2 regions of the Gluconobacter sp. DsW_058 genome follow, and region 1 is predicted to be linked to the other one. Evidence: riboswitches for the same ligand, from Rfam matches in the RefSeq annotation. Region 1 holds a riboswitch; the other holds the start of a gene.

The links. A riboswitch is a leader RNA that binds a small molecule or an ion and turns the genes downstream of it on or off. The one in region 1 is predicted to bind thiamine pyrophosphate.
Region 2: another riboswitch for thiamine pyrophosphate. It lies ahead of thiC (phosphomethylpyrimidine synthase ThiC); the one in region 1 lies ahead of HK24_RS04040 (TonB-dependent receptor).

Annotation. Positions count from the first base shown of each region.
Region 1 covers NZ_JOPH01000005.1:128,982-144,621, forward strand. The annotation lists gene HK24_RS04010 (heparinase II/III family protein) at 1-615, opposite strand, end outside; gene rpe (ribulose-phosphate 3-epimerase) at 615-1,289, opposite strand; gene HK24_RS04020 (AGE family epimerase/isomerase) at 1,451-2,710, shown strand; gene HK24_RS04025 (YdcF family protein) at 2,704-3,285, opposite strand; gene HK24_RS04030 (MFS transporter) at 3,282-4,511, opposite strand; gene HK24_RS04035 (S46 family peptidase) at 4,630-6,711, opposite strand; TPP riboswitch at 6,850-6,982, shown strand; gene HK24_RS04040 (TonB-dependent receptor) at 7,067-9,442, shown strand; gene HK24_RS04045 (phosphotransferase enzyme family protein) at 9,447-10,589, shown strand; gene pnuC (nicotinamide riboside transporter PnuC) at 10,580-11,140, shown strand; gene HK24_RS04055 (TonB-dependent receptor domain-containing protein) at 11,205-13,421, opposite strand; gene HK24_RS04060 (hypothetical protein) at 13,777-14,118, opposite strand; gene HK24_RS04065 (efflux transporter outer membrane subunit) at 14,131-15,585, opposite strand; gene HK24_RS04070 (efflux RND transporter permease subunit) at 15,582-15,640, opposite strand, start outside.
Region 2 covers NZ_JOPH01000057.1:14,568-30,207, forward strand. The annotation lists gene HK24_RS10010 (EAL domain-containing protein) at 273-1,166, shown strand; gene HK24_RS10015 (YidB family protein) at 1,219-1,578, opposite strand; gene HK24_RS10020 (pirin family protein) at 1,710-2,414, opposite strand; gene HK24_RS10025 (LysR family transcriptional regulator) at 2,527-3,480, shown strand; gene hemA (5-aminolevulinate synthase) at 3,477-4,688, shown strand; gene HK24_RS10035 (gamma-glutamylcyclotransferase family protein) at 4,764-5,111, opposite strand; gene HK24_RS10040 (DUF1543 domain-containing protein) at 5,143-5,640, opposite strand; TPP riboswitch at 5,740-5,889, shown strand; gene thiC (phosphomethylpyrimidine synthase ThiC) at 5,948-7,801, shown strand; gene HK24_RS10050 (hypothetical protein) at 7,815-8,171, shown strand; gene HK24_RS10055 (CvpA family protein) at 8,175-8,738, shown strand; gene purF (amidophosphoribosyltransferase) at 8,764-10,203, shown strand; gene HK24_RS10065 (histidine kinase dimerization/phosphoacceptor domain -containing protein) at 10,291-12,495, opposite strand; gene HK24_RS10070 (S10 family peptidase) at 12,651-14,153, opposite strand; gene HK24_RS10075 (lyase family protein) at 14,268-15,640, opposite strand, start outside.

The DNA of each region.
Region 1 (15,640 bases):
ACGTTCAATTTCCGCTGGAAGGTAACGCAGGAAGCGCGTCATGAACCCGCTGTGATCCGGCATAGCCAGAGCAGCAGCAAGCAGGCCACGCAGGGCCGTCAGCCCGCGCCAGCCTTGCGGTTCCAGTGGCAAAAGGGCGGCAATGGTCCGCCCCTCTACCAGCATCCGGTCCATGATTTTTTGCTGAAGTTTACGGTCCGCCGAAGCCAGGCAGAATTCGTGGTTTGCCAGCCAGGATGAAAGGCGCGCACCTGTTACGCAGGCATCCTTGACCAGCGGATCTGTTGGAGGATGCGATACCCAGTCCGCGACAAGCGCGCGGGCCGTCATGCGGGCATCGTCACTGCCTAATGCGCGCAGATCCCGCAGCCATGCAAAACTTTGCAGCCACTGTTTTGCCGGTTCCGGCCAAGGGCCACGTTCCCACTTTCCGCGTGGCAGATCGTAGTCCTGCCGCTCAAACCGAAAGCGACCCGCGACAAGGCGGGCGCCCTGCTCGGCGTCCCCCTTCCACGGGTCACGATAAATATAAACCGGTCCCTCTGAAGTTCCGCCACCAACGGGCAGTCGTGCGAGTGAAAGTCGTGCGTCCTGAATCCAGCGACGAATGGGCATCAGGCGCTGTCTTCCTTGAACGGGCCTTCAAGTGCATGAATGGCTGAATCACGGTCCGGCTTACCAAAGACGGCAGACCCTGCCACCAGCATTCGCGCGCCGGCAGCCACCACTTTTGGGGCCGTGACCGGGTCAATGCCGCCATCAACCGCCAGCACGATATCACGGCCGCTGTCTTCAATCATACGCGACAGGGTTCGGATTTTTGGCAGCTGGCTCTCCAGAAAGCTCTGACCGCCAAACCCGGGATTCACTGTCATGACCAGAATGATGTCTACCAGATCAAGCACCTCTGACAGTGCTTCTGGCGGCGTCCCCGGACAGATCGCAATTCCCGGGCGGCAACCGAGCGCACGGATGGTCTGAAGCGTCCGGTGAATATGGGGGGCGTTTTCCACGTGCACCGTAATGTGATCCGCGCCAGCCTTGGCTGTTGCTTCCAGATACGGGTCCACTGGGTCGATCATCAGGTGCACGTCGAACTTCGCATCGGTATGCTTTCGCAAGGCCGAGATCACCCCAGGACCGAACGAGATATTCGGCACGAAATGACCGTCCATTACATCCAGATGTAACCAGGGCGCGCGGGAGATGGATGCAATCTCATCTCCAAGACGGGCGAAGTCGGCAGCCAGCAGGCTGGGGGCGACAATGATCGGGGATCGTTCTGTCATGTTGTTATGTATCGGCAAAGCAACCTCCAGACGCAAGACAGTTCCGCACATCCCCGCGCGTTCGTGAGCGAGCACCCCCGACGAGGCCCTCAGGAACCCAACCGCTGCTGATGCGTCCTCATCAGACTGTCTGACTACTACCACCGTAGTATGGAGTTTTTATGACCGATCGCCTTTCCCCCATTCTGCTTAGTAGAGACGCTTGGATCCGCCGACCATCTCACCGGGCATGGCTCGAAATGCAGGGCCGTCGGTTACTGGATTTCAGCAAGGAAGGTTGTATCGACGGGGGTTTTGCAGGGCTGGATATGGAAGGGCATCTTCCTGAAGGCGCCAAGGCAGAAGCAACCCTGACTGCGCGATGCGTGCACGCTTATGCGACTGCGGAACTCCAGGGCATTCCAGGAAGCGCGCCGCTCGTCGCACATGGCGTGAATGCGCTCATGACATCCTTTCGGGACCAGCAGCACGGAGGCTGGAACCACTTCGCGGATCAGCCTCATGAGCGCAAGCAGGCCTATCTGCATGCGTTCGTCGCGCTGGCCGCGTCCTCTGCTGTTCTTATCGGTGTGGAAGGTGCCAACGCACTTCTCAAGGATGCCATCCATCAGATCGAGACGCATTTCTGGTCTGAAGACGAAGGCGTGATGCGCGAGAGCTTCGCAGACGACTGGTCAGACGAAGAGAACTACCGCGGCGCCAATAGCAACATGCATTCCACAGAAGCCTTTATGGCCCTTGCGGACGTTACAGGTGATGTGAAGTGGTTGCGCCGCGCGCTGCGGATCGTCACCCGGTTTGTGCATGAACTGGCCCCACAACAGGGCTTCGCAATGCCCGAGCACTTCAACCGAAATTGGGATCTGCTGCAGAATTATCATGAAGACAAGCCTACGGACGATCTACGCCCTTACGGCATGACACCAGGCCATTTCGTTGAATGGTCTCACCTGACCGTGAAACTGGAAGCAGCTTTACTCCGCAGAGGCGAAACAGCACCGGGCTGGATGCTTCATGACGCACAGGCGCTCTTCGAGACCGGAATGAAGTCAGGCTGGAACGTCGATGGTCTTCCCGGAATGGTTTACACAATCGACTGGGATCACAAACCGCATGTGCCTTCCCGCGTCCATTGGGCTCATGCAGAAGCGCTAACTGCGGCGATCAACCTGTATAAGCGCACGGGAAATCCACATTACGAGCACTGGTATCGCACGATCTGGGATTATATCGACACAACCCTCATCGATCGGGATTTTGGAAGCTGGTTCAACGAAGTCAGCCCGGAAGGCGAGCCGACAGAGTATATCTACAAAGGTAAAGGCGACCTTTACCACGCCTACCAGTCCACTCTGGCACCGATGATGCCCTTGGCTCCGTCACTCGCAACAGCGATCGAACAGATTGGTGTGCTTTACTGAGCAGGGGTCGGTTTCGTCACCCAGTACACCGGGAGCGCCACGGCCTCCCGGAACAGATAGTAGAGCTCTGGCAGCCGAAAGACTTTTGGATATGCGCCTGACACGTCTTTCACGCCAGCATGCCTCAATGCCCATTCTGCTCGCATGATGTGAAACCATTGCGAAACGACGACTGCTCCTTCCGGCGCTTCCTGCGCAACATGCAGAGCCGTCAGCCAGGTATTGTTTCCCTGTGAATCAACGATGATTGCTTCTGCCGGAACACCGTGATTTTCCAGCCAGTGCGCCATGATTTCAGCTTCATCCTGATGATTGGCAGTTTCCACAGCTCCACTCACCATCAGTTCCCGAACGCGCTTTTCTTTCCAGAGTAACAATCCGGTTTCCAGACGGTCCTGCAAAGCTGGCTTTGGCACGCCCGCATCCGTGACGGCTGTGCCGAAAATGACGCCCATTTCTGCGGGGCTGGCAGAAGCACGCATACCCGTTACGGCAACGCATGCACACCAAATCATACATACAATACCGCCAGCCAACGCCCCTGCCGCAATCCGCTTTCCCCAGCGAAAGGTCACGAGTGCTCCTCGCCTTGCTGCTCCCGCATGCGCAGGATGTATAACAACGCCACCACTGCCGCCAAAAAGCCCGACAGCGCTCCGACACCCAGAGACCACCGTGGCCCAAAATAATTGGCAACCCACCCCACAACAGGGGCACCAAATGGGGATGACCCTGCAAAAACAGCAAACCGGATGGCCAGCACGCGTCCTCGCATGGATGGATCGCTCGAAAGCTGCATGAAGCTGTTACTGGTGGCTGTAAATGTCAGAGATGATACGCCGGTAATGAGCAACGTGCAGGCAAAAAGCCAGTATGTCGGGGCCAATGCTCCCAACAGGCAACCCACACCAAAAATCAATGAGCCATTCAGCAGAACATCAAAATCTGCCTTTTTACGGCCTGCTGCCAGAAAGCCCCCCAGAATGGTGCCCACGGCCATGGCGGAATTCAGAATTCCATACCCATGCGCGCCGACGTGAAACACGCCAACTGCCATAGTCGCAATAAAGATCGGGAAATTGAGACCAAACGCTCCGATAATGAACAACATAATCAGAATGGTCCGAAGGTCTTCGCGCGCCCAGACATAGCGCAGTCCGCTGGTCAGGGCATTGCGCTCGGTTTCTCTCGCTTTGGCATGCCGAAACAGGTCTTCACGGCGAATAAAGAGCAAAGAGCCCATGACGCCGAAAAACGAAAACCCGTTCAAAACAAACGACCAGCCTGAACCAATTTCCGCAATACAGAACCCTGCGACCGCAGGCCCGATCATCCGCCCAGCATTATAGGACATGGAATTGATGGCCACGGCATTTGGAAGGTCAGTCTCTCCCACCAACTCACCGACAAATGTCTGACGAACAGGACTGTCAAACGCGGCGACACAGCCACTCAGGAAAGCAAACAGATCCACCTGCCAGAGACGGACCGATCCCGTAACAACGAGGAGGCCCAGTGCAACGGCCAGCACACCCAAGGCACCTTGGGTAAAAAGCAGAAATCGATGCTTCTCAACCCGGTCCGCGATCAGGCCGGTCCAGAGCATAAGCAGAAGAGGTGGCGCAAGCTGGAGGGCCATCACGATGCCAATGGCCATGGCATCGTGATGGGTCAATTCAGTGAGAACAAGCCAGTCCTGCGTCGTGAACTGCATCCATGTTCCGATGTTGGAGAACAGTGCTCCCCAGACCCAGACACGATAATTGCGCCGCCCCAGAGAGCGGAAAGTGTCACCCAGCATCAGGGGACACTCCAGGCTGAAAACAACAGGAAGACGGACAGACTGGCATCCACCCACTGTCAGGAATCTTACATTGGATGTCGAGGGTTATTCCGCAGGAATGACCCTCACATCATGATTACAGGTGTCCCTGTTCCAGTTCCTGAGCAAGGGCATCGGCATGATAAACGGTCTTGAGTGCAGCCATGATAGCGCTTGTATCCGTCGAAACCGCTCTATTGCGCTCGCCATCGTAATAAAGATCGCCAGCCAGACTATCGAGATTACCGTCGAAAATCAGGCCCACCACATCGCCCTGCCGGTTAATGACCGGAGAGCCTGAATTTCCACCCACAATATCATTCGTCGAAACAAAATCGAGATTCGTGGAAAGTGTCAGATGAGGCTTCGCATCCAGCCAGACCTGCGGGAGGCGGAACGGATCGCTCCCGGTCGCATGTTTGTACATCCCGGCAAAATTTGTGAAGGGCGCAATCGTCGTGGCACCCTCCTGCCAACCTTTGACGGTGCCGTAAGACAGTCTTGGTGAGAATGTAGCATCCGGATAAAGCGTATCTGCCTTTCCTTCTGCCTGGGCGCGCGCAAACTGGGCACGGGCAATCGCACCCTGAGCTTCATGCATTGGTGCTTCGATCTGATCACGGCTTCGATTGCGGATCACATCCAGAACCGGCTGCAACTGACGTGCCAGAACAATCATCGGGTCCGTAGAAGCCTGAATGGCCCTTGCACCACCCTTATACAACGCAAGGCGCTGCGCAGGATCAGCAAGCTTCGTTCCCTGCATCAGTTCTGCCGCGCGTTCATCCGGGCTTTTTGTGCCGAGAACCAGATGCACGGCAGCATCATCCTCACCCAGCATCTGACGCATCGTGGTCATGCCCAGAGCCAGCGTCATAGTTTCCAGATCGACATGCACCGGCACTTTGGCAGAAATTTCAGCTTCAAGTTCAGCCAGTTCGGCATCGTGGTAGCCCGCACGACGCTCGGCATCCGGCTTCTGTCGCTCCTGCGCGGCTGATACCAGCATGACAGCATCACCCAGCAGGCCATGAACTGTACGGGCAATGGCAAAGTCATGGACGTAAGACTGGCGCTGTATGGCCAGTGCAGCCTCCACTTTTTTGAACGGCTCGCCATAGATTTTGCGGCGCTCGGCATCCGCATCAATCCAGGCCTGTAGAGCACGATCTTCCGCTTCACGCTTTTCCATGACGCCGGGCTCCCGCAGGGCCTTCACGGTGCCAGACAGAGATTTCAGGCCGTTCTGAACGCCGAACAGCGTATTTTGCGCTTCAATCAGATGTTCCTTGCTTTCACGCGAATACTGCCAGAGCGCCCCTTCACTGGTAGAATACACCCCAATGATGGTTGGCAGGATAACGTCCCGCTGGAACGTCAATGCACTGGCCGGAAGAGACCGCTGCGTTCGCCCTGGGTTACCAGACGTGAATACCAGTTCTCCCGCTTTTGGTCCCTTCGGATCAAACTTGAAGAAAGGTGTGTGGACCGGCTTACCGTCCTCAAACACCCGCAACATCGACAGGTCGATATCATACCGTGGGAAGGTAAAATTGTCCGGATCGCCGCCAAAGAATGCGATATCCTGATCCGGCGCCATCACAAGACGCACATCCTGATATCGACGATAGCGATAGAGCGCAGTTTGACCACCGTGATAGAGCGTCACAACATCACACCGCCAGTGTGTTGCGTCTCCGCCCGCACATTCCTTCGTCAGAACGCTACTGGCAGCCTGAAGCGCCTTTGCATAATCCGCACCATGCTTGCCTGAGGTCATATCAGCGACACGGCCTGTCACGTCTTTCACCTGATCCAGACGATCCAGCTCCATACCCGGACATTGCGGCTCTTTGGAAACATCTGCTGCCGAAAAACCATCATGAAAATAATCGTGCGTCTTGTCCGAGAGGTCGGTCAGGCAGGTATTGGCACAATGATGATTTGTCATCACCAACCCATCACCAGAGACAAAAGACGCCGAGCATCCTTCTGCCAGACGTGCTGAAGACTGAATGACGTGGTTGATCCATTCAGCCGAAGGCTCGAAGCCATATTGCTGCTTCAACTGACGGGCTGGCAGATGATCGAACGTCCACATTCCTTCCTCAGCCTGAGCTGAACCGAGGGCCGGGCTGGCAATGAGCAGAACAGGCAACAAGCGCTTCACAACACGCATGACAGATCCTAAAAATGTTATCTTATAACAATACTCTATCCTGCTCTGCATCGCCGCTCCATCCCTCCCGACGAAATTTTGATCCCCCCACGCCTTACGGAATTTATTGACATTCTCTCGCAGCCCATGAAGGAGTGCTTCTTCACCTTGGGGTGCCCTGACAAAGGGCTGAGAGACTGCTGAGGGTATGCGCTTTAGAGCCATACCAGCGCAGTGACCCATAGAACCTGATCCAGTTCATGCTGGCGGAGGGATGGTGGCTACTGACAGATCCAAAGACTGGATTTTCGGTGTCTCTCGTCGTCCCCGCTGCGCATGGGGGGGATCGCAGTATTGCAGGCGGGACAGCACCATCATGACCACCGTATTTGCGCGCAAATCCCGCCAGGTTCCTGTCTTCCTGCTCGGCCTGACCGTTTGTGCCGGTACAGTGCGCGCGGCGGATACCACAGCCCTTACCCCGCCTGCGTCCATCGCCCCGAAGCCCGAGCACATCACCGTTCACCGCGTTTCTGACAGCGCACCCGGGCACCAGCCCGGCGGTGGACTGATCCGACCGGAGAACAGTGTGCGCTCTATCAGCACAGTCAGCCGCGATTACATGGACAAGCAGCCCCCGATGGCGACGGCCTATCAGCTTGCCTCCATGCTGCCCGGTGCGAATGTCGCCACATCCGATCCGTTCGGCTTTTCGCCCAACACCAACCTGACCGTTCGCGGCCTAAACAATGATGCCATCGGCTATGTGCTGGAAGGCACACCGCTGAACGATGTCGCCTATTATTCCGGCTATCCGAGCCAGTTCGCCGACAGTGAGAACTACAGTCAGGTCGCGCTCGCCCAAGGGTCGGCCGATCTGGATAGTCCCGTCCTAAACGCTGCCGGGGGGCTGATGAGCCTGTCCTTTCTCGATCCGTCACAGAAGGCCGGGGGCTTCGCCAGCGTCTCCTATGGCTCCTTTGACACCAATCGCGAATTCATTCGCCTTGAAACGGGCAACATCGGCAATTCCGGCATTCGTGGCTTTGTGTCCTATTCCCACAGCGCCAGCGACAACTGGCGTGGGCCGGGGGGGGACAAGCGCCAGCATGTCGATTTTAAGTTCCTGAAGGAATGGGGCCAAGGCAACCGCGCCAGCCTCATCGGCTCCTTCAACACCACCGTCACCAGCTATTATCCGCAGGTCACGATGGAAAGCTGGAAAGTCGATGGCATCCATGGCGCGAACAACCTTGCAGGCCATTATGACGCCTCCAACGCAGACAACGCCGTCAATTACTGGCGTCTGTGGCGCGCGCCGGAACGCACCTTCTATGCAGGCGCGCCAGTCCATCTGCATCTGACGCATCAGCTTTCCCTCGACGTCACACCCTACGCACAGTTCGCCTATGGCAACGTTCCGGGTGGCTCCACACTGACGGAAACAGGTCTCTATAACGGCACTCAGCCCCTAAGTGACACGCTCACGCTCCCCAATGCACAGGATGGAACCGCTGTCGTACGTGCTAACTACACGCAACGCAGTTATCGCTCCGGTTTCAATTCCACCCTGCATTACAAAACCGGCTGGAACGATTTCGTCCTCGGTTACTGGTATGATTACGGAGACGACAACGAGCAGCAGCCCTTCACAACCGTTTCCGCCACCGGCGCTTCAGGCGATATCTGGGCAGAAAACAGCAGCAGCCTGATCCATCTTGCGAACGGACAGAAACTGCTGGGCGGCAGCTTCCACACCATTTCCCAGACCAACGCACTGTATGTGGGCGATCACATCTCGCTCCTTCATGATCGCCTGACCATCGAAGCGGGTTTCAAAGCCGTTATGATGAGCCGCGCTGGCACGAACAATGTTCCCGGCCCTCAGTATCGTGTGGCGTCAAACAGCATGGAGCCTCTACCGCGTCTTGGCGTCCGCTGGCGCATTGATGAGCAGAACCAGATCTTCTTCAACGCCACGACCAACTTCCGTGCCCCGGACCAGACGGCACTTTACAACACCTACGACCCGACCTCCGGCGCACTCGCGACAACAGGCAGTGCGGATGTCCGCAACGAATATTCCATTTCCGAAGAACTGGGATATCGCCGCACGGGACAATGGATCATCGGCAGTCTGACGCTGTTCAACTACAATTTCACCAACCGCCAGATCTCAACGCTGGCCTCCCAGAACGGCTCCATCATTCAGACGACCATGAATGCCGGAGGTCAGACCTCTCGCGGCGTGGATGTGGAAATCGGCCTCCGCCCCTGGCACCATTTCAGCCCCTATGTTTCCGGCGAGTATCTACACGCCACCATTGATAACAACATCGCCTCAGGTGGCGATCTTCTGCCGACCAAAGGCAAAATCGCCGTTCGCAGCCCGACACTTCAGGCCGCTGCTGGCATCAGCTACGATGACGGGCACATCTTCGGCGTGGCCACCCTGCATTACACCGGGCACCAATACGCAACGTTCATGAATGATGAGCGGATGTCAGACCGCACAACTGGCGATATTTCCGTCGGCTACCGCTTCGGTGATCTGTCTCGCCTACACAAACCAACTCTACGCCTGAACTTCATCAACATCACTAATGAGCGCTCCCTGTCCGGCGTTGCCAGCCCGACCCTGAACGCAAAGGACACGACTGGCATTTACGGCAGCACGATCAGCGGAAGCGCCCCGAGTTATTATATCGGCGGCGGTTTCGCGGCCCTGTTCACAGCGTCCACAGGCTTCTGAACCCGTGACTGCTCCCGGACAGTTCGGCGTCAATGGTGTGCAGGCTGAACGGCATTGGCCGCCGCTGACGCTCGCCGAGGCGAAACGTGTTCTGGCGTTTTTTCCCATTACCGCCGTTCCGGAAACTGTTCTGTGGCATGGACAACGCCCGTTCTCCGCGACAGCCCTGATCAGCCTTACCGACGGCACGATGCTTTTTCTGAAGCGTCATGATCCACGCTTGCGCGATCAGAACGCCCTGACGGAAGAACATGCTTTCATGGCGCATCTTAGCCACCATGGCTTACCCGTCACTGCGGCGCTTACAACGCGGGAACAACACTGCGCTCTGACAGATCATGGTTGGGTTTATGAGGTTTTCCCTCCCTTACCCGGCTTGGATCTCTATCGAGATGTTCAGTCCTGGGAGCCGTTTCTTTGTTCAGAACATGCGCATGCCGCAGGAGGCACACTCGCACGTCTTCATCTGGCTGCAACAGATTACGCCGCCCCCGCCCGGCCTGATCGGCTTTTGCTATCCAGCTTCAACGCTATTACCAACCCCGATCTTGAGACTGGCCTCCGTCATTGGGCTGCGTCTCAACCGGGCCTCAACACGACGCTCAATCCAGAGGCTTGGCAGCAGATCCTACGTGTCCTGGAACCTTTCCACGCAAAACTGCGACCACTCCTGACAGAGATTATCCCCTGTTGGGGACACGGAGACTGGCATCCATCTAACCAGTTCTGGACGTCCGCCACTCCAGACGCCGAAATCTGCGGGATCTTTGATTTTGGTATGTCTGATCTCACCTGCGCTGCGTACGATCTCGCAGTGGCGATCGAGCGCACTGCCATCTCTTGGCTGTCCTCACACTTTGCTGTCTCGTGGAGCCAGCTGAGCGCCCTGTTAGCGGGCTATCACAGGGTTCGTCCCCTCACTCCGCAAGAACGCGAACTGGTCGTTGCGTTCCTGCCGCTTGTTCATGTCGAATTCGCATTATCTGAGGTCGCGTATTACAGCACGCTTGTTCAGGATGAGGCATCAGCCCATGTCGCCTACGCAGACTATCTTTTAGGGCATGCACACTGGTTTGCAGGCCGTGACGGTCAACACCTTCTGAACTGGCTCCGCGAAACTTTGGATGCCATTGCCGCATGTCCCTGACGGAACTCATCGCGGCCCTTCTGAGTGCCATCGGCGTGTGGCTGACGGCACGCCGCACTATGGCTTGCTGGCCACTCTCTCTTCTTGCCGCTCTCTTATACGGGTTGGTGTTTTTTAAAGCCCATCTTTACGCCGACGCCTGCCTTCAGGCCGTATTCTGTGGCTGCCTGCTCTATGGGTGGTGGCGCTGGATGAAAGACGGTGCGCAGGGGGATGAGACCCTGCATATTCGGCCACTTTCGGAACGCGGGTTACTCTTTGGCCTTCTGATCGGCGCACTTGGGGGCGGACTGTGGGCTTTCTGTCTGGCTCGCTTTACAGACGATCCCACCCCCGTGGCTGATGCCCTGCTCAGCAGTTACAGTCTGGTTGCACAGATCTGGGCTGCGCGGCGGCATACGATCAGCTGGGCCTGCTGGATCGTGATCGACACAGCTTACGTTGCCATGTTCGTCAGTCGCGACCTTTACCCGACAGCTGCCCTTTACGCGATATTCGTCGTTCTGGCGGTTCATGGACTGCGCAAATGGCAAAAAGCCTCCCAAGCGTAATGGGAAAACAAAATGCGTTTTCCCATTACGCCAAGCGCTGGCTCCAAATCGAAAACCTGGCCGCTCAATACGCAACGCTGACTTCGCCCAGGAACATACGCCCTGCAGAGGGGGTCGCACGGTTCGAGAAAAGGCTCTGGTAATTGAGTTTATTGGCAAGATTGTAGCCATTCATGGAGATTTTCCAGTGCCGGTTAAAGCGATGGGAAATCATGGCACTGAAGTCCAGATTGGCCGGAGCACGCAGAGTATTGGCGGTATCGAGCCAGACATGCTCACGCCAGGTCAGCCCACCACCGACTGTCAGGTTATAGGGCTTGTCCGGGAAAGCGCTGTACGCTGACCAGAGGGTTGCCTGATTGTGTGGCACATACTGAACATTCTTGCCGCGGTTCGCCTTGGTCGCAGAAGACGTCGTGCTGCTATCATAAAGGGCATAGGTCGCGGACACGTTCCAGCCCGGCAGAATGACACCGCCGACGGACAATTCCAGACCCTGATTACGCTGCCGGTCAGAAGAGCCCTGAATTTCACCGGTCACGGGATCAGCGTTCAATGCATTCCCTTTGTCCAGACGGAACAAGGAGGCCGTCAGACCTAACCGGTCATGCAGAATGCTGTACTTGGCGCCAAGCTCATAAAGCTGAGCCTTCTCAGGACTGGCAAAAGAATTGGTCCCCGGACGGATGGGAACAGACCCATTGGTGACGTACATTCCCATCGGGGTCGTGGAATTGGCCCACGTAAAATAATAAGTCTGATGGTCGTCCGGCGTGACAACGAGGCTGACATTCGGATTGAACACACCCGTCACATCATGAAAATGCTGATCGGGGTTCTTCGCGACATTTCCTCCCGTTAGGTTGTAGCTCGTCTGCCAACGATCCCAGCGGAAGCCCCCTTTCACAGAAAGCCACTTGGTGAACCAGATCTGATCGAACAGGAACAGACCCGTATCGAACCCGTAGCCATTGCTATGCGACTTCGCCCCCAGTGACCCCAGAGACACAAGACCGGCCGGGTTCATATCACCCGGTACCAGATCAAGATTGCCGACATTTCCCTTCGGATTAACGAGGTTCGCATACGGTTTTGGCTTCAGATACGTCGACTGTGAGCGAACATCATTGACGCGTTCGACATCAAACCCGGCGACAACCTGATGTCTGAGAAAGCTTGTATGGAAGTCTGCAACCATTGAGCCGACATTCTGCACAGACCAGCTCGTTTGCTCATACGGCAGCGGCGCCATGTAGGTGCCGGTTCCTGTGCCCGCCCCCGCACCCACTGGCCCGGAGCGTGCAACGAGCGCTTTTGACGCATCTCCGTTGAAGTAGTTGTTCACGCACGTCGTATCGCAGGTCGCTTTTGAAGCCGCGAAAGAGCGATAATACTCACCGCCCCGCAAATCATCATAGAACGTGACATGCCTGTTCAGTTTGAAGCTGAACTGCGCTGTTTCCATGTTGGAATTTGTGGCGTTCTGGTCGTTATCCGTGCCGTACCAGTTCGTCCGGCGGATACCGTATTCCGTAATAGGCTGCCCGTACTTTGCCCCCGGTTTCGTGACAACCGGAACACCGAAATCAGGCACGGAGTTTTCCTGCTGGTGCATGTATTGCAGAACAAGCGTTGTTCTCTTGCCAATCCCGAATGCAAGAGACGGAGCAACACCCCAGCGATGAGAGAAGATATAATCTCGTCCCACAACATTATGCTCATCGCCCATTCCAGTGATGCGGAAGGCCGTAGAGTCATTGATTTTCTGGTTCACATCCAATGTGCCGCGATAATAACTGCCTGAACCGCCTGAAAAATCAGCCGAATAGTGATTTTTCAAACCAGGAGTTTTGGTCACCATATTGATAGCACCGCCTGTCGTGCCATTCCCAAACACTTCGGAAGACGGTCCCTTGATGACGGACACAGTTTCGAAATTGAATGAGTCGCGGGAATAGACACCGAAGTCCCGCAGTCCATCTTCATAAATATCATTCTGGGCCTGAAAACCGCGGATCAGAAACTGATCCCCATTCATGCCACCAGCACCCTCACCGATGGACGTTGTTACGCCCGGCACATTCCTCAGAGCTTCATCAAGAGATTTGACATTCTGCTGCTGCATCAGGGCCTGCGGCACAACATTGATGTTCTGCGGCGTGTGCATCACGTCCTGTGGCATCCGGGACAACCCGAGAGACTGATGCATGGTGTTAAAGCCATGCCCCTGAACTGTCAGATGTTCGACATCCGACCCTTCAACCCCAGCACTGTCTTCCAGATGCCGCGTTGATGACTCCGGTTTGCGATCTGGTTTTTTCTCATGCTTCACAGGTGCAGCGGCATAGCCTTGCGAAGACATCAGGAGCGTACCGGCAACTGAAAGAGACGTGATGTGTGTGCGCAGCGAACCAGTCACCGGAACCTCTTCATTCAGATAAACAACTTTACATTTCAAAACCCCTATATTGGTAATGAGAAACATTCTCAACTGGTTTTTGATAAAGTGTTTCTCATTTCCGATAAACCTCGTCACGAACGAAGCGGAATAAGCCCGTATTTCCTTACGAATAAAAAAAAAAGCCCCGCACCTGAAATAGGGCGCGGCTTTCTAAAACAGTCGCCGAAGAAACAGATCAGTTCGGCGTTTCATCGTCCGGGGCAAGCGGCTGAACATGCGTCACTTTGCCATACCGATCATAGTAGATCACGGCATCACCACGACGTTCGGCATAACCATCCGGCTGGCCGTCACGGGTGCGGAAAAGCAGCCGAAACGCATCCGGCTGTTCAACCACCTTGTCCCCTGGCGGGCGATACTTGAAGCGACTGAAGTCAGCATGGCTCCGGGGCAGCGAAGAGCTATGATACAGCTCATGCATGCTTGGCTTCTTGGGCCCGTCACCATCGGCATCCTGCGCGACAGCCGTGCCCGTCAGGGCTAGAACGGCCAAAGTGGTAGTCAGGATCCTGCGCATGATGCTCTCCGGTCAGTGCGTTGCGGCAGGCACTGTAGGCGAAACCGTCTTCTGGCTCCACCCACCGCCAAGCGCACGGTAAAGCGTGACAAGATTCTGGAATCGGGCAGCCTGCACCAGAATGACATTCTGCTGAGCCTGATAAAGCGTTCTCTGCTGCTCAAGCGTCGTCAGATAGCTGTCGATCCCTGCATCATATCGCATCTTTGCCAAGTCATAGGCCTTCTGTGACTGGTCAACGAGCGACTGCATATGCTGCTGCTGCGCCGTGTAGGTCTCACGTGCCGTAAGCGCGTCGGACACTTCCCGGAAAGCTGTCTGCACAGTTTTCTCATACTGCGCGGCATACTGGAGCTTCTGCCCCTTCGCCATCAGCAGATTTCCCTCACTCTGCCCCCAGGTGAAAATGGGCAAACTGATGGACGGCGAGACCGACCATGTTTCGGCACCCGGCGTAAACAGCTTGCGGAATTGAAGGGAGCTTGTCCCCTCAGACGCCGTCAGCGTGACCTTCGGGAAAAACTCTGCGCGCGCCGCACCAATACTTGCATTGGCACCAATCAGGGTGTGCTCCGCCGCGACAATATCAGGGCGTTGGGCCAGAAGATCCGACGGCAACCCTTCCGGCAGATCACTGATCATCGTCTGAGCACCAAATGGTGCTGGCGGCGGCAGATCGGCCGGCAACGGCACACCCACCAGGACCTGAAGACCATGCTCGTCATCCGCTACGGCACGCAAATACTGCGCCTCATACGCAGAAGCCTGCTCGACCTGCGTCTTGACCTGCGCAAGCGTCAGGGCATCTGTCTCGCCATTGTCGTAGGAAAGCTGCGTCAGACGCAGCGTATCCCGCTGGGACTTCAGGGTGTCGCGTGTAACGCGAAGCTGTTCCCGATCCGCAAGCCACTGAATGTAGGTCGTGCCAATCTGCGAGACTGTCGTAATCAGAACGTTCCGCGCGCCCTCTACACTGTTCAGAACCGTCTCGGCCTGCTGCTTCGTCAGGTTGCGAATACGGCCCCAGAGATCCACCTCGTAAGACGAGAAGCCGATGGACGTCTGATAAAGCCGCAGGGTCGAAACGCTCGTCCCAAGCCCTGGCGCAAAAGAGAAGCCTGCCGTGCTTGACGGCGCCATGAACATGCCCTGCCCGCCGGCCGTTATGATCGGGAACAGGGATGCGTTCTGAATTTCATATTGCCCACGAGCCACCGTAATAGCCGCGGCCTGAGCGGCTAAATCCCGGTTATTCCTGAGCCCCAACTGGACCAGAGCTTTCAGACGAGGGTCCGTGAAGAAATCTTCCCATCCCAGATTATAGGATTTGGCCACCGAAGAGACGTTCTTAGCGCCTGTATCCTGCGGGTAAGCATTCTGCACAGCCTGCGTCGGCTGATGATATCTGGGAGCCATGTTGCAGCCGGAAAGCATCAGCAGCGCGGCAAATCCAAGACGGGCCTTCATGCGCCGTGCTCCCCTTCAATGGCAGGTGTCGCCTTATTATCCAGATGGGCATAGG
Region 2 (15,640 bases), on a different contig from region 1:
TGAGCAGAATCGGTAGCAGAATTGTCCTGATTGAGCGAACGAAGAATTTCACTCTTGGTTCCACAGCCATTTTGTTGCGCCCCCACGGGAAAGTGAGCGGGAAATGGGAGTTGTTAAGGGAAAATTAGCCTTCTCCCGTCATTCTGTCGCACATATGGAACAGGAGATGTTCGAAATTGGATGATGCAGGACGGGATGTCAGTTTTGCGGACGCAGCCTCATTTGGCCCCGGAGTGACTGGCGCTGTGACCAGAGACCGGAGAGATGATCCTGTGAGGTCCGAGACGAATATTTCTCCGACGAGTGCCACGATGTTCGCCACCACCCTGCGCAGTCGCCGGGCGCGGCAGAAAAGTGCACTGCCGCCTTTGAGGTGGCTGCCTCGGATGGGGGCTGGCCGAGCGGGAATGGAAAAGCTGATTGGTGCTCAGGTGGACATGAGTCAGCTCTGGTTGGCTATTCCCCGACGGACCGTTCGGAGAAGTCGTCGCAAGCCGCTGGAGCAGCAGCAGAGAGAGTTTGATCTGGAGCTCCTGCAGGTTGCATGTACGCAGGCCGCGAACTGGCCAGATGGTATGCGGCTCATGGTTTCACTTGAAGACGATCAGGCGCCTGACACCGCTTTCAATGGTCGCTTGAACAGTGTTCTGGATCAGAGTGGGTTCCCGATTTCACGTCTGGATCTGGTTTTCCAGGAAAGCGGGATTGCTCAGGAGGAGCGCGAAGTCTGTTACACGCTGGCATCTCTCCGGGACCGTGGCGTTCAGATCTTCACGAACGGGTTTGGCTCCTCGGTCTCCAGTCTGACTTTGCTGAGAGAACGCGCCATCAGCGGCCTGCTGGATGGCGTGCAGTTTGATCTCGCAGTTCTGTCTGCATCTACGCTGTCCTGGAGTTTGCAGGGGAGTGTGCCAGAACTCGATGAAGGTGCAGTTGTTTTCTATCGTGCTGCTCTTGAAGCCGTCAAAGCGCTGGGCTTGTGCATTCGTGCCACGGGTGTGGACACGCCAAAGCAACTGGAATTCGTTCAGAAAACCGGTTGCTCTGAGGCGTCTGGCCTTATTTTGGCGGGTGCTGAAACGACCGCTCAGATTACCGAGCGGTTCGCCAGTGTAGACGGTCGGTCAAGACGACGACGTATGACCCGGACAGCCGAAGGGCTGTAGCCAGCATAACCGGCAGCTCTCTACAAACATGAAAGAGCTGCCGGTCATGCCTTCAGATCTTGCATTGGTACTGGAACAGGCGCTCTGGATCCACGCGAAGCAGGTTAGCAAGCATGGGGAGGACTTGTGTCAGGGCATCCTCAATCGCTTCAAGCGACTGTCCCGTCTGGTCTGCAATATACTTGAGATGCTTCTCACCCATGAGCGTTTCGACTTCCTTGGGGGTGAGCGGGTTGGTTTCCGTGTTGTGAATTTCGCTCACACGGGTGGCAAGGTGACAGTCGTCACGCATCAGACGGATTGTCACTTCCGTCAAGCCAGACCTGTCCATGCTTGCATTGCTGAGCCAGTCCCCGAAGCGGACGAACAGCGAGGTGGATTTCTGGCCTTTGGTCTCAGTCGTGGTTGTCATGACCCGTACTCCTCATCAAGGGAGAAACTGGCCGCATCCGGTGGGACTTGGCCCTGTCATAACAACGTTTGAGGAAGGCGTGTGTAGCATGGGGCGGAAACACCTTTGCGTGATGTTTCCGCCCTTCCGCATCAGTCTAACGGGCCACTTTCTACCAGCACAATTTCTGCGTCTTCCAGGGCAGTCATGACGATGGTTTCCACATCCGTCAGAGCTGCCCCGTCCCGCGTTGCAACGGTGCGACCCTCGATTTCCAGACTTCCTGTTGCGGGTACGAGATAGGAAAAGTTCTCCCGGCTCGTTTCGAAAGTCAGGGTCTCGCCCGCTTTTAGGGTTGCCCCCAGAACGCGTCCCTTGGCGCGGATCGGCAGAGCGTCATCCTCTGGAAAGCCGGACGCAAGAGTTACAAACCTTCCGCTGCGGGCGTCCTTAGGAAAAGGACGGGTGCCCCAGCTGGGCGTGCCACCTGGTTCATTGGGGATGATCCAGATCTGGAAGAGGGTGGTGTCTTCGGTTTCCTTATTGAACTCGGCATGGACGATGCCGCTGCCGGCAGACATGACCTGAACGTCACCAGCTTCCGTACGGCCTTTGTTGCCAAGGCTGTCTTCGTGAGAAATGGCTCCGGTGCGAACATAGGTGATGATTTCCATGTCCTTGTGCGGATGAGCGCCGAAGCCTGTCCCACCTTCGATTTTATCATCGTTCCAGACGCGCAGACGGCCCCAGTGCATGCGGTGCCGATCCGTGTAGCCAGCGAAAGAGAAATGATGCCGGGCGTCCAGCCATCCATGGTTGGCGTGGCCAAGCGAGGAGAAGGGTCTGATATCGAGCATTGGTCGCTCCTCAGTAAAGGTTATGGCCTTCAAGATGGGCGCGATGTGGCGTAAAGAAAATGGAATTGATGGAAATATAAAGTTTCCATAAAGCGCATCTTAGAGAGGCTGTATGCTCCCTGATCTGGAAGGCTGGGCTGTTTTTGCCCGTGTCGCTGAAAGCGGCTCGTTCGCCTCTGCAGCACGCACTCTTGGGCTGTCCCCGCCTACAGTGTCCAAGGTGATTGCGCGTCTGGAGCATCGCCTGAAAACGACTCTCTTTCAGCGGAGTGCGCGTCATCTTTCCCTGACATCGGCCGGAGTGGCGTGCCTGGAACGCGCTCGGCGGATGTTGGCTGATGGCGAAGGATTGGAAGCAGAACTGCGGGAAGGCTCAGTCAGCCCGAGAGGAACGATCCGCCTGGCGGCCCCTATGGGGTTCGGGCTGGATATTCTCGGGCCTGTTCTGCCGGAATTTATGGACCGGTATCCGGATATTTCCATGGAGATTGATCTGGATGACCGGACCGTCGATCTGCTGAGTGGCCGGTTCGAAGCAGCCGTCCGCATTACACCGGGAGATCTCGCCCCCGTAACCAACGGAGGGGCTCATCTTCTTTGTCGTTCCGTGATGCGGCTGGTCTGTTCGCCACAAATGAAGGAGAGACTCGGGACGATCGAAAAGCCGGAAGATCTTTCAGGCAATGCAGGGTTGCTCTACGCGAATTCCGATCTGCCAGACCTTCTTCGCCTTACGCATGAGAACGGCCAGCAGGCCTCTGTTCGTCTGCGAAGCAGGATGATGGTGAATAGTGGGGACATGCTTTTGCCCGCGCTCCGAAATGGCTCAGGCCTAGCGCTTCTGCCAGATTTCATGCTGCGGAGGGATCTGGATGCGGGGCGATTGGTTGAGGTTCTGCCCAGGTGGCGGGGCAGTGTTCTGTCGGTCTGGTTCATGGTCGTGGGGTGTGGTGCCACCCGGATGCAGATGCCTGCGCGGCTCCGTGTTCTGCTGGCCTATCTGGAGCAGGCCCTTGGCGGAAAGATTTCACAGGATTACAGTGCCGCGCAGGAGAAAACGCGATGAATTATGATGCGATGTTCCAGTCCGCCCTGGACGGTCTGCGCGCCGATGGCAGCTACCGTTACTTTGCGGAACTTGAGCGCCGGTCCGGCAATTTCCCGAAAGCCTATCATCATGGGCTCGGTCGTGACGTCACAGTGTGGTGTTCCAACGATTATCTCGGCATGGGGCAACACCCGGAAGTCCTCAAGGCGATGCATGATGCCCTTGATGAGACGGGCGCTGGCGCAGGTGGAACGCGCAACATTTCCGGCACGAACCACTATCATGTGGAACTGGAAAAAGAGCTGGCTTCCCTTCACGGGAAAGAAAGCGCCCTGCTTTTCAACTCGGGCTATCTGTCCAACTGGGTAACGCTCGGCACTATTGCGGGCCGTCTGCGGAACTGTGTGGTTCTGTCTGATGAACTGAACCATGCCTCCATGATTGAGGGGATCCGTCATTCCCGCGCTGAAAAGCAGATTTTCCGTCACAACGATGTGGAAGATCTGGAGCGTCGCCTGAAGGAACTTCCAGCAGACGTCCCCAAGATCATCGCGTTTGAGTCCGTCTATTCCATGGATGGCGATATCGCCCCGATCGAAGCGTTCTGTGATCTGGCCGACAAATACGGCGCCATGACTTACCTTGATGAAGTTCATGCCGTGGGCATGTATGGCGATCACGGCGCAGGCGTTGCTGAGAAGCTGGGCTTGTCACATCGTCTGACGGTGATCGAAGGGACGCTCGGCAAGGGTTATGGCGTCGTGGGTGGCTATATTGCTGCCTCTGCACCGCTTTGCGATTTCGTGCGCTCTTTCGGTTCAGGCTTCATTTTCTCCACGGCTCTGCCGCCGATGATTGCTGCGGGTGCGCTGGCCAGCGTCCGTTATCTCAAGCGCAGCAGCGCAGAACGTGAAGGACAGCAGCGCGCTGTTGCCTATCTGCGGGCCGCTCTGGACAAGGCAGGCATTCCGCATGTCGGCAATCCGAGCCATATCGTACCCGTCATGGTGGGCGAGGCTGAGCTATGTCGGGATCTCTCCGATGAGTTGCTGAACCGCTTCGGGCATTATATCCAGCCTATTAACTTCCCGACCGTTCCGCGCGGAACGGAGCGTCTGCGTCTGACGCCGACGCCGCTTCATACGAACGAAGCAATTGATGAACTGGTTGAAGCACTCTCCACGCTTTGGCGCGAACGTCAGCTCAAGCGCTCTGAGGCTGCCTGAAGTCAGGTAGGCCAGCGTTCTGAATTCTGGAAAAGGCAGCCGGGTCACTGGCTGCCTTTTTTGATTCCGAGCTGGTCAGGCGTGCACGTAGACCCACGCATTTTTGCCTGAGCGCAGTGTAACTTGCACCCTTTTGTAGCTGGACACTTCGTAAGCATCCGCAGCGAGAAGCTCAGCTTCAGTGATGCAGAAGACTTGCCCTGTGATTTCGTCCTGTGGATTGTCACTCGGGCGAATAACAGGATGAAAGCGTTTGCCGCTGGCCTTGATGACAGCGGCGTCTGTGATTTCCATCATCGACGCCTGATAGCCCGTCATCGCATCCTCTTCGCCATGCAGCAGGCGACCGAATGAGGACAGCTGAACCTCGGGTTGCTGGAGTGTTCCGTAAGAAAACAGGTAAACTGGCATCTGGTCAGGCATGAGTAGCTCCGTGAGATAAAGCGCAGGAACGTCAGATCTTACGGTAGCCTTGCCAAAGCGCTGTGACAGGGTGCCCGTCGTCCTGTGGAGTCAGATGGATATAAAGCCCGTCAATCTGTTCCAGAGGCAGGCAGTCATCCACTTCCATGAAGTTGTCGCGGTGGCGATGGTCATAGCCCGGTAATAGGGTCTTTTTGGCCTTTGCCTTGGCATCCTCTGCCGATGTGGCGACGAGGAAGGTAAAAGCGTGCTCTTCCTTCAACTCACCGGCCGCATATCCACCCATATTGATGAAATAGAGCGATTGGGAGCCTGTAGGCTTTTCAGGACTGAGTGTGACGGCGTGCCCGTCCGCCCATGTGATGATGCCGTAGGCATCGACGTGCAGGGAATTCCGAACCCCAAACCAGCGTTCTGCAAGTGATGGATAAGCATCTTCCGGCTTGTTCGCGATAGCAAACTGAACATCATGAACTTCGATGTTCGCGCCGGGTGCTGCGCCACCGAGATAGAAAACATACAGGTTCAAGAGCGTGTCTCCTCAAAACGTAAAGCAGGTCATAGCTGTTTCCTCCGCTCACTTCACGGTGAAACGCATTGACAGGATGAAGCCGATGCGATGAGTGTGGCCCCTACCAGGGGGAGCTTCGCCAAAAGAAGCTGAGAGGTCACTGAAGGACTGTAAGGTCTGCGGTGTGACGACCCTGCCGGGTGCATCCTGCATCCGGGAAACCTGATCCGGTTAGAACCGGCGGAGGGAATGGTGTTGAGACACAACGAAACTGGCTTTGCCAGTGGTGCGTGCTGTTGCTCCCTCTGCCTCAGAGGGGGCGAACATGGGTGACATTCCACAAAACCTGAACCAGAGACCAGCTGTAGGCCATGTGACGACAGGCCCGATTCAGGGTTCCTGTAAGAAATGGTCCGAAGCGCCGGGACGCCCGGATATTCTGGTTCCATATCGCGAAATTGCGCTGCATCCGTCAGCGAATGAAGCGCCTGTCAGAGTTTATGACACGTCTGGTCCTTATACAGACACGTCTGTCACGATTGATGTGACGAAGGGCCTCTCGGCTCCACGTGCAGAATGGCTTACCAAGCGGGGTTTCGAGCGAGTTGCAGCGCGGGCCGTGAAGCCGGAAGACAACGGCTTCGCAAGTGAGGCGCAAGCTGTTCCGGCGTGTCCGGCACCGCACGAAGTCTATTCGGGTGAGGGCGCACAGCACGTCACGCAGTATGAATACGCAAGGGCCGGGATCATCACGGAAGAGATGATCTATATTGCTCATCGCGAAAACGTCTGCCGTGCTGAAATGGCTGAGGGAGCGGAAGAGCGCCGGGCAGATGGCGAGGATTTCGGTGCGGAAATTCCAGCGTTCATCACGCCAGAATTCGTGCGCGAAGAAGTGGCGCGGGGGCGGGCTGTCATTCCCGCCAATATCAACCATCCGGAACTTGAGCCGGTTATTATTGGCCGCAACTTCCTTGTGAAGGTGAACGCCAATATCGGCAATTCGGCTGTGACGTCTTCTGCGGCCGAAGAGGTGGAAAAACTGGTCTGGTCCATCCGCTGGGGCGCGGACACGGTGATGGATCTCTCTACAGGGCGGAACATTCACAACATCCGTGACTGGATCATGCGGAACTCTCCAGTGCCGATCGGCACGGTGCCGCTGTATCAGGCGCTGGAGAAGGTGAATGGTGTTCCTGAGAAGCTGACGTGGGAAATCTTCCGCGACACGCTGATCGAACAGGCCGAGCAGGGCGTGGATTATTTCACAATTCATGCTGGTGTCCGCCTTCAGCACATCCCGCTGACAGCAAAGCGTACCACGGGAATTGTCTCCCGTGGTGGCTCCATCATGGCATCCTGGTGTCTGGCGCATCACCGCGAGAGCTTTCTCTACGAACACTTCGAAGAGATCTGCGACATCATGCGCCGGTATGACATCACCTTTTCACTGGGGGATGGGCTGCGTCCTGGGTCGATTGCCGACGCGAATGATGCGGCGCAGTTTGCTGAACTGACGACGTTGGGCGAACTGACGAAGGTGGCTTGGGCAAAGGGCTGTCAGGTCATGATTGAAGGGCCAGGTCACGTGCCGATGCACAAGATCAAGGTCAACATGACCAAGCAGCTTAAGGAATGTGGCGAAGCGCCGTTCTATACGCTTGGCCCGCTAACGACCGACATTGCGCCGGGCTATGATCACATCACGTCGGGTATCGGGGCGGCCATGATTGGCTGGTTCGGGACGGCGATGCTTTGCTACGTGACACCGAAGGAGCATCTGGGTCTGCCGGACCGCTCAGACGTGAAGACGGGTGTCATAACCTACCGGATTGCGGCTCATGCTGCTGATCTGGCAAAGGGGCATCCAGCAGCTCAGTTGCGGGATGATGCCCTGTCCCGCGCACGGTTCGAGTTCCGGTGGGAAGATCAGTTCAATCTGGCGCTGGACCCGGATACGGCACGCAGCTTCCACGACGAAACGCTTCCAAAAGAGGCTCACAAGACGGCGCATTTCTGTTCGATGTGCGGCCCGAAGTTCTGCTCCATGAAGATCAGCCACGACATTCGCCGAGAGGCAGAACGTCAGGATGGGATGGCGCAGATGAGTGAAGTCTTTCAGGAACATGGTGCAAAACTTTATGTTCCGGAAAATGAAGTAGAAACGATTGCGGAATAACACCTGACGCGGAATGATTGAGGGTGATGGCCTTGCGTCCATAGGCCATCACCCTCATCATAGAGTGATGCCGCTTAAGGAAGACCTTCTCCCATTCCGGAAAACCCGCAAAGTCACGAAACTGGCGACCCGGCTGGGCAATTCGGCTTCAAACTGCGTTCTGCATGTCATGGTCAATGATCGCGCCGGTTTGGTCCGTGAAAGCGCGGCTTTCGTCGGTCTTCTTGAGAAGGTGTGGAAAGCCCGTGGCGTTGAAGCTGATCAGGTCTGGGCAGAGCTGAACGAAAGAATCCGCCTTGCGGAAGAACTTCGTGCTAATGGCATCCGTCCGCGTAAAGGCGGCCACTATCGTTCCACCAAATTGCCCTGAGCCATGCCCTCTCTTCCAGATCTGTCTCATATTTCGCCGGATGACCTGAGCCGGCTGGATATCGGCGTGCTGATCGTGATTGGTCTGTCTGCTCTTTGGGGACTGACACGCGGTTTTACCACAGAGCTTTCCGGGCTTGTCGCGTGGGCTTCGGCCGTCATTCTCACCTATCGGTTCCATGCTGCCCTGGTTCCATGGATTTCTCCTTATCTGCATGAGAGCTGGCTGGCGGAGAGCGCAAGCGCGGCAGTCCTGTTCATCGTCATCCTGCTGACGCTGACGACGATCGCCGGGCGTGTCGGCGCAGCTGTGAGGGGCACTCTTTTTGGTGGCGTAGACCGCATACTGGGCGCTATTTTCGGCATTCTGCGCGGATATGTGATGCTGATCGCACTTTATCTGCTGGCAGGGTCTTTTTTCGGGTCCTGGACCTCCTACCTGATGCAGGGAAGCTTCACCGGGCCATATATTGAGGCCGGAGCATCCCGACTTGCCGGTTATCTGCCACATTCATTGCAACCACATCTTGCATCGCCGCCCACAAGCGGTCATGACGCGTCGTTGTGAACCCAGTCCGGAAAGGCCGAACTGCATGACTGCCTCCGATACTCTCAACCGTCCTTACGAGGAATGTGGCGTTTTCGGCGTCTGGGGCGTGCCTGATGCGTCTGCCCTGACCGCTCTAGGACTCCATGCGCTTCAGCATCGTGGTCAGGAAGCTGCCGGAATCGTCAGTTTCGATAACGAACGGTTCCATCAGCACAAAGGTCTGGGGCTGGTCGGTGATGTCTTCGGAGACAGCCGTGTCATGGCGACGCTACCTGGAAGTGTTGCCATCGGTCATAACCGATACGCCACCACAGGCGGAACGCATGTCCGGAATGTGCAGCCGCTGTATGCGGATTACGAGTTTGGTGGTCTGGCCGTTGCCCATAACGGAAATCTGACCAACTCTGCCACACTGAAGCAGGCGCTGGTAAAGCGCGGATGTATCTTCCATTCCTCCACGGATACGGAAGTCTTCATCCATCTCATCGCCATTTCCCTCTACACCACGGTGCTCGATCGCTTCATTGATGCCGTCAAGCAGGTGAAGGGAGCTTACTCCCTCATTACCCTGACGCCCGATGATGGCCTGATCGGCATGCGTGATCCACTGGGCGTTCGTCCGCTGGTTCTGGGTCGGATGCCGGGTTACGAAGATTCGAACGGTGGCTGGGTTCTTTCCAGTGAGACCTGTGCGCTCGACATCATTGGCGCAGAATACGTTCGTGACATCGAGCCCGGCGAAATCGTAGTGATAAACTCTGAGGGGCTTCGGTCCCTTCGCCCGTTTGGCGATCAGGGTGGGCGCTTCTGCGTTTTTGAATACATCTACTTTGCACGGCCTGATTCAGTGCTTGAAGGCCAGCCTGTCTATGAAGCCCGCAAGCGCATCGGTGCAGAGCTGGCACGCGAGACGGCAGTCGAAGCAGACGTTGTCGTTCCAGTGCCGGACTCCGGCGTTCCGTCTGCTATCGGATATGCGGCTGAGAGCGGTATCCCGTTTGAGCTGGGTATCATTCGCAATCATTACGTCGGCCGGACATTCATTGAGCCAACGGATCAGATCCGAAATCTTGGCGTGAAGATGAAGCATTCCGCCAATCGTCCGGTTCTGGCTGGGCGTCGGGTCGTTCTGGTCGATGATTCGATTGTACGGGGAACGACGTCTCGCAAGATTGTGGATATGGTGCGCGCGGCCGGTGCGACGGAAGTGCATATGCGCATTACGTCCCCACCAACGCGCCACCCTTGCTTCTATGGCATTGATACGCCCGAAGAGAGCAAGCTGATGGCAGCAACGCATACGATGGAAGAAATGGCTGCTGTTATCGGTGTGGATAGCCTCGCCTTCATCAGCTTTGATGGCCTCTATCGGGCGCTGGGTCATGAAAGTCGTACGGATGGCGCAGGTCGCTACTGCGATGCCTGCTTCACGGGTGATTATCCGATCACGCTCGTGGACAAAGAAGGCAATCTGGTTTCCTGAGTGATATTCGCTCTATTGCGGCCATATAAAAAAAGCGCCTGCTCTCATGAGGGAGCAGGCGCTTTTTTTGTGCTCAGACAGATGCTTTCAGGAATACAGACCGTCAGGAATGTCTTCATGCGCTGAGGCAGGTCCGTTGATGTCGAGCGGCACGGCCATGACAGCCTCAAGGCCCGGGGAAAGCGGCGTATAGGTGAGGGTACCACCAAGGCTTCCGACGACAGCCTTCATCATGCGTGTCCCGAAACCGCTTCCGTTCAGATTGATGTCATGACGGCCCTGATCTGAAACAGTCAGCGTCAGACGGTCGCCAGTGACGGAAAGCGAGAGGTAAAGCGGACCGGCCTGGCCGCCGTAGGCATATTTGCTGGCATTGATGACCAGTTCCGTCAGCACCAGCCCTACATTGATGGCGCGGTCTGCTGAAATGGAGACGGGTGACAGAACCATGCGAAGCTGCGCCTGCCACTCCTCGCCAAGTGAAGAGCAGAGCTCTTCCATCAACTCTTCAAGGTAGCGGCTCAGATCAACCATGCCCATCTGATCGCCACGATACAGACGCCGATGAACCAGCCCGATGGCCGCAATTCGGTGCTGGGCTTCAGAAAGGGCCTCGGTCGTTTCTTCGTTCGTGGACGTCCGGGCCTGAAGCTTCAGGAAAGATGCCACCATTTGCAGTGAGTTCTGCACACGGTGGTTTACCTCACGGATCAGGAAGTCTTTCTGTTGAATCAGGCTCTCACGTTCCTGAACTGTCGCCGTCAGGGTCGCATTCAGCTCGCGGAGTTGCTGGGTCTGATAATCGGCAATCAGGCTGGGGCGAAGGCGACGGGCGGCCTGCTTCTGTTCTGTCGTCCATCGATGGGAATGACCCAGAACGGTCTGCTCCCAGGACTCAAAAGACTTGCGAGGATGCAGAATGCCGTCATGGTCAGGCGCTCCCTTGTGAGGATTGCCAGCCCACTCAATGACCTGAACGATCTCGACCCGGCTCCAGACAAGCGTCAGGGAGGTTCGGAAAGGCAGTGTGATGGCCAGAATTCCGGCAGAAGCCTCGGGCCACATTTCTGCGGGAGGGTAGTCCTTGCCCAGGCAGGAGCTACAGAAAATCCCGCCGTTGCTGCCCAGGCGGAGCCAGTCCCGAATGGCCAAGAGATCCGAATGTTCAGGAACCTTGCCAGACGTCTTAATCTCTTTCTGATCAATGACTGCAAAGCCATCGCAGGGAAACAGGCTGCGCAACTCCGTGACGGATCGCTGCAGGTTGTCCTTTACGGACGCGGCAGGGTCGAAATGGGACGTCGCGAACTCAATCGCATTCCTCAGGCGCAGACGCTCCTGATACGTGATGAGTTCTTCCTTGTTTCGAAGCTGACGTGACATGACGCCAGCGAGCGTCCGGCATGCGGCTCTGATGTCCTCGGAGAGAATGCGCGGTGTCGCGTTGTGGCAGGTGATCATGCCCCACAGAATGCCGTCCACGACCAGCGAGATGGAGGCTGAGGCCGCTACGCCCATATTCGACATATACTGCAAATGAACGGGTGATATGCTGCGAAGCTGCACATCGCTCAGGTCGATGCCTGTGGTGCCAGCCTCAACAGGGCGAATAGGGGCAGCTTCGTAATGAATGTCTGGAATGACACGGATACGGTTGCGCAGATAAAGCGCACGCGCCTGCCGGGGAATATCGCTGGCCGGAAAGTGGTGGTTCATGAGGGATGGGAAAGCCTCATTGCGCTTTTCCCCCATCACGCAGCCAGAGCCGTCTTCCTGAAAGCGGTAGACAAGCACACGATCAAATTCGGTCAGCTTCGCGAAGACCTGTGCGCCGTGATGGCACACGGCGGCAATGTCCGGGCAACGCTCGAAACGATCAGCTGTGGCATCAATCTGGCTGAAGATTTCCCACGTCAGGAAATTACGACTGTCCAGAGGTTCCAGCTCGACCAGGAGGTGCTCGCCAGAGAGATGGAACTGGGCATTGAACGTCTCATCCTGCAGGCCGGAGACCCGGGTATTATTTAGGGCCTTGCCGCCTGACTGTTTCAGCCCATCCGTTGGAATGTTCAGAAGATCAGGCAGGCTCTGGCCCAGCCAGTTCGGATTGAGGCGCGCTTCCAGATCGCCTGCGCCGGCAATAATCTGGAGGGTATCGGCCTTGGCAATCAGGAGAAGCCCGTAGGGCTGGATCGCATCGGGGCGATGGATCTGCTCACGATCACAGGATGTGAGCAGCGCATCTGAAAGGGGCTGCCCCGACTGGAGAGAGATCTTCGACGATAAGGTCAAGGTCTGAAAATCCCTCTTGGCGGAAATGCAGAAAGTGTTTGGTCTTGTCATCTAGGCAGGGGCTGCTCGAAAAGCAAACCCCTGTGAAAATACGACAATTCAACAGGAATATATCGTGAACCTTAAGGTTCTCGGCCCCCTGTTGTCAATTTGGCTTACTGCTGGATTGCGTCCTGTTGCATCCAGGATGCGACGTCCAGAGATAGAGCATGACGGCTGGCCGGGCGCGTATAGAGCATGTGGCCACCCTGATAGAGATGCAGGGAAACGCGGTCTGCTCCGACCGTCAGATGGTCCTTCATCCAGCGGGCTGTGCCGAATGGGCAGGCAAGATCGTAGTACCCGTTTGCAACGAACACACGCAGACCGGGATCAAGCGCCAGAAGACGGTTCAGAACCGGAATCTGATGGATGGGAGCGGGGCCGTTTTCGCTCCATTTCCAGCTTGAATTGACCTTGAAGGAGAGCAGATCATAGGTCAGCGGAGTCTGGAAACCGAGGTCGTTGGCGGCATAACCAGAGAACGCATTGCCATAGGCCCGGCCAAAGCCAAACAGCGTTGGGTCAGGGCTCTCGTCCAGACCGTCTGCCGCAGGATCGGCAATCGTCTGCGTAAAGTCATACAGGCCGTGCAGGCGACCGTTCTGGGACATGACGTCATGCGACCCGATAGCCGGCACACCATGCTGGCGCGTTACGACATCTTCCGGAAGGCCTGTACGGTGAGCGACTTCGGCGTAGAATGTCTTTCCGTCTTCGCCACTGGGAATTTTGCCCGCAACCTTGGGAAGATAAGTGCCCATCGCCCATTCATATGCTGCATCAGCCGACTGCTGGGTGACGTTCGGGCTTTCATGTGCCGAAATCAGGCTGGGGATCATGAGGGCAGCAGACAGAGGGTTCTCGTCCGTGTCCAGAAGCGGCATCTCGATGGCAGGCGACAGCATCACGACGCCGTTCAACAGAATTCCCTGTTCCATCTGAAGCGCATTGGCGACCTGGATGGAGCGGATCCCACCGTAGCTTTCACCTACTAGATAATGCGGGGAGGACTGACGACTGTTCTTGGCTGTCCAGAGCTGGATGGCCTTGGCAAACGTGCTGGCATCCTGTTTGACGCCGTAAAACTGGTCTCCAGCCTTGGCGGTGTCGAGCGGGCGTGAATAGCCTGTCCCTACGGCATCGAAGAACACCATGTCCGTGAACGGAAGCCAGCTATCCGGATTGTCACCAAGCTTCGCGTGGGTGCCGTCGGTTGCATCCTTGGGAGGCATTGTCAGTGCGACCGGGCCTGCGGCGCCAAGGTTCAGGTAGGCTGTCGCGGCACCGGGGCCACCGTTGAAGAAATACGAGACAGGACGCTTGGCGTCCGCTGCGCCGTCCTTGGTGTAGGACACGTAGAACATGCGCGCAGTCGGCTTCCCATCGGGGCCACGGAGGGTCAGGGTGCCAGCATGCGCGGTGTAGGCGATGCCATTCAGATGATGCTTCGTAACGGAGTCAGTGGGAAGCAGAGCGGCTTCACCGGTAAAGCTGTCTGAGGCCTTGGCTGCGTCAGCTTTGGGTGTGTCCTTCGGGGCATCTGCCGCCAGGGCAGGAAAGGCAGAAACGGGGGAAAGAAGGGACAGGGCAAGCAGCAGCGCGCGGCGGGACATCATCTGTCTGTCATCTCCGATGAGAATTGCAGGGTTGTTTCTGCCCTACCAGCACGGATGCTCGTCTGCCACCGGCCCCGCATGAAGTTTTCGTCATGCAGGGCCGGTATTGTCTTGTTACTGGCCCTGAGGTGCCTTGATGTTGGGAGACAGCATCAGCCGCGGATCTGCAACGCGGTCATAGTCATCGGCTGTCATGAAGCCCAGTTCCAGAGCAGCTTCCTTGGGGCTCAGGTTCTTTTCCATCGCATGATGGGCGACCTGTGCGGCCTTGTCGTATCCAATGGCGGGAGAAAGTGCCGTAACAAGCACGAGGGAGCGGTCCAGATCCTGCTTCAGTTTGTCTTCGTTAGCGCGAATGCCTTCGACAAGATGCTGACGGAAGTTCTCTGACCCGTCATGAAGAAGCGTGATGCCCTGCATAATGTTGTGGATCATGAGCGGCTTGTACACATTCATGTCGATCATGCCGGACGCCCCGCCCAAGCCAACCGCCACATCATTGCTCATGACCTGCAGGGCCAGCATGGACAGGGCTTCAGCCTGTGTCGGGTTGATCTTGCCTGGCATAATGGAAGAGCCTGGCTCGTTTTCCGGCAGCAGCAGTTCGCCGAAACCAGCACGAGGGCCGCAGGCCAGCAGGCGGATGTCATTGGCAATCTTGAACAGGCTTCCCGCCGCAGTCCGCAGGCAACCCGACAGGTGGACCAGTGCATCGTGCGCGCCCTGAAGGGCGAATTTGTTTTCGCCAGCCGTGAAGCCCAGTTGCGTCAGATGCGCGATTTCTCCACAGGCACGGGTGTCAAATCCGGGGTCTGTATTCACGCCAGTGCCGAGCGCCGTTCCGCCGAGAGCCAACGGGAGGAGGCCATCACGGGCTGCTTCAAGGCGTGCGATATTGTCTGTCAGCATCCCGGCGTAGCCATACCATTCCTGACCAAGCGTAATGGGGACAGCATCCTGAAGATGCGTGCGGCCAACCTTGACCAGATCCTTCCATTCTTCAGCTTTGGCAGCGATGGCATCCCGCAGTCTGGTGAGGGCAGGAATGAGGCGGCGATGTACACCCAGAACAGCCGCAATGTGCATGGCGGTTGGGAAGTTGCAGTTGGTGGACTGCGCCATGTTGACGTGGTCGTTCGGGTGCAATGGTGTCTTGCTACCCAACGGCTGACCCGTGAGTTGGCTGGCCCGGTTTGCGATGACTTCATTGACGTTCATGTTGAACTGCGTGCCAGAGCCCGTCATCCAGACATGGAGCGGAAACATCCGGTTATGCTGCCCGGTCATGATCTCATCGCAGACGGTATGGATCAGATCGGCGCGATCCTGGGACAGACGGCCACTGGCTGCATTGGCCGAGGCGCAGGCACGCTTCATGATCGCATAAGCCTCGATCATTTCCTGCGGCATCAGTTCGCGGCCGATGCTGAAATATTTCAGGGAGCGCTGTGTCTGAGCGCCCCACAGAACATCATCAGCAACTTCGA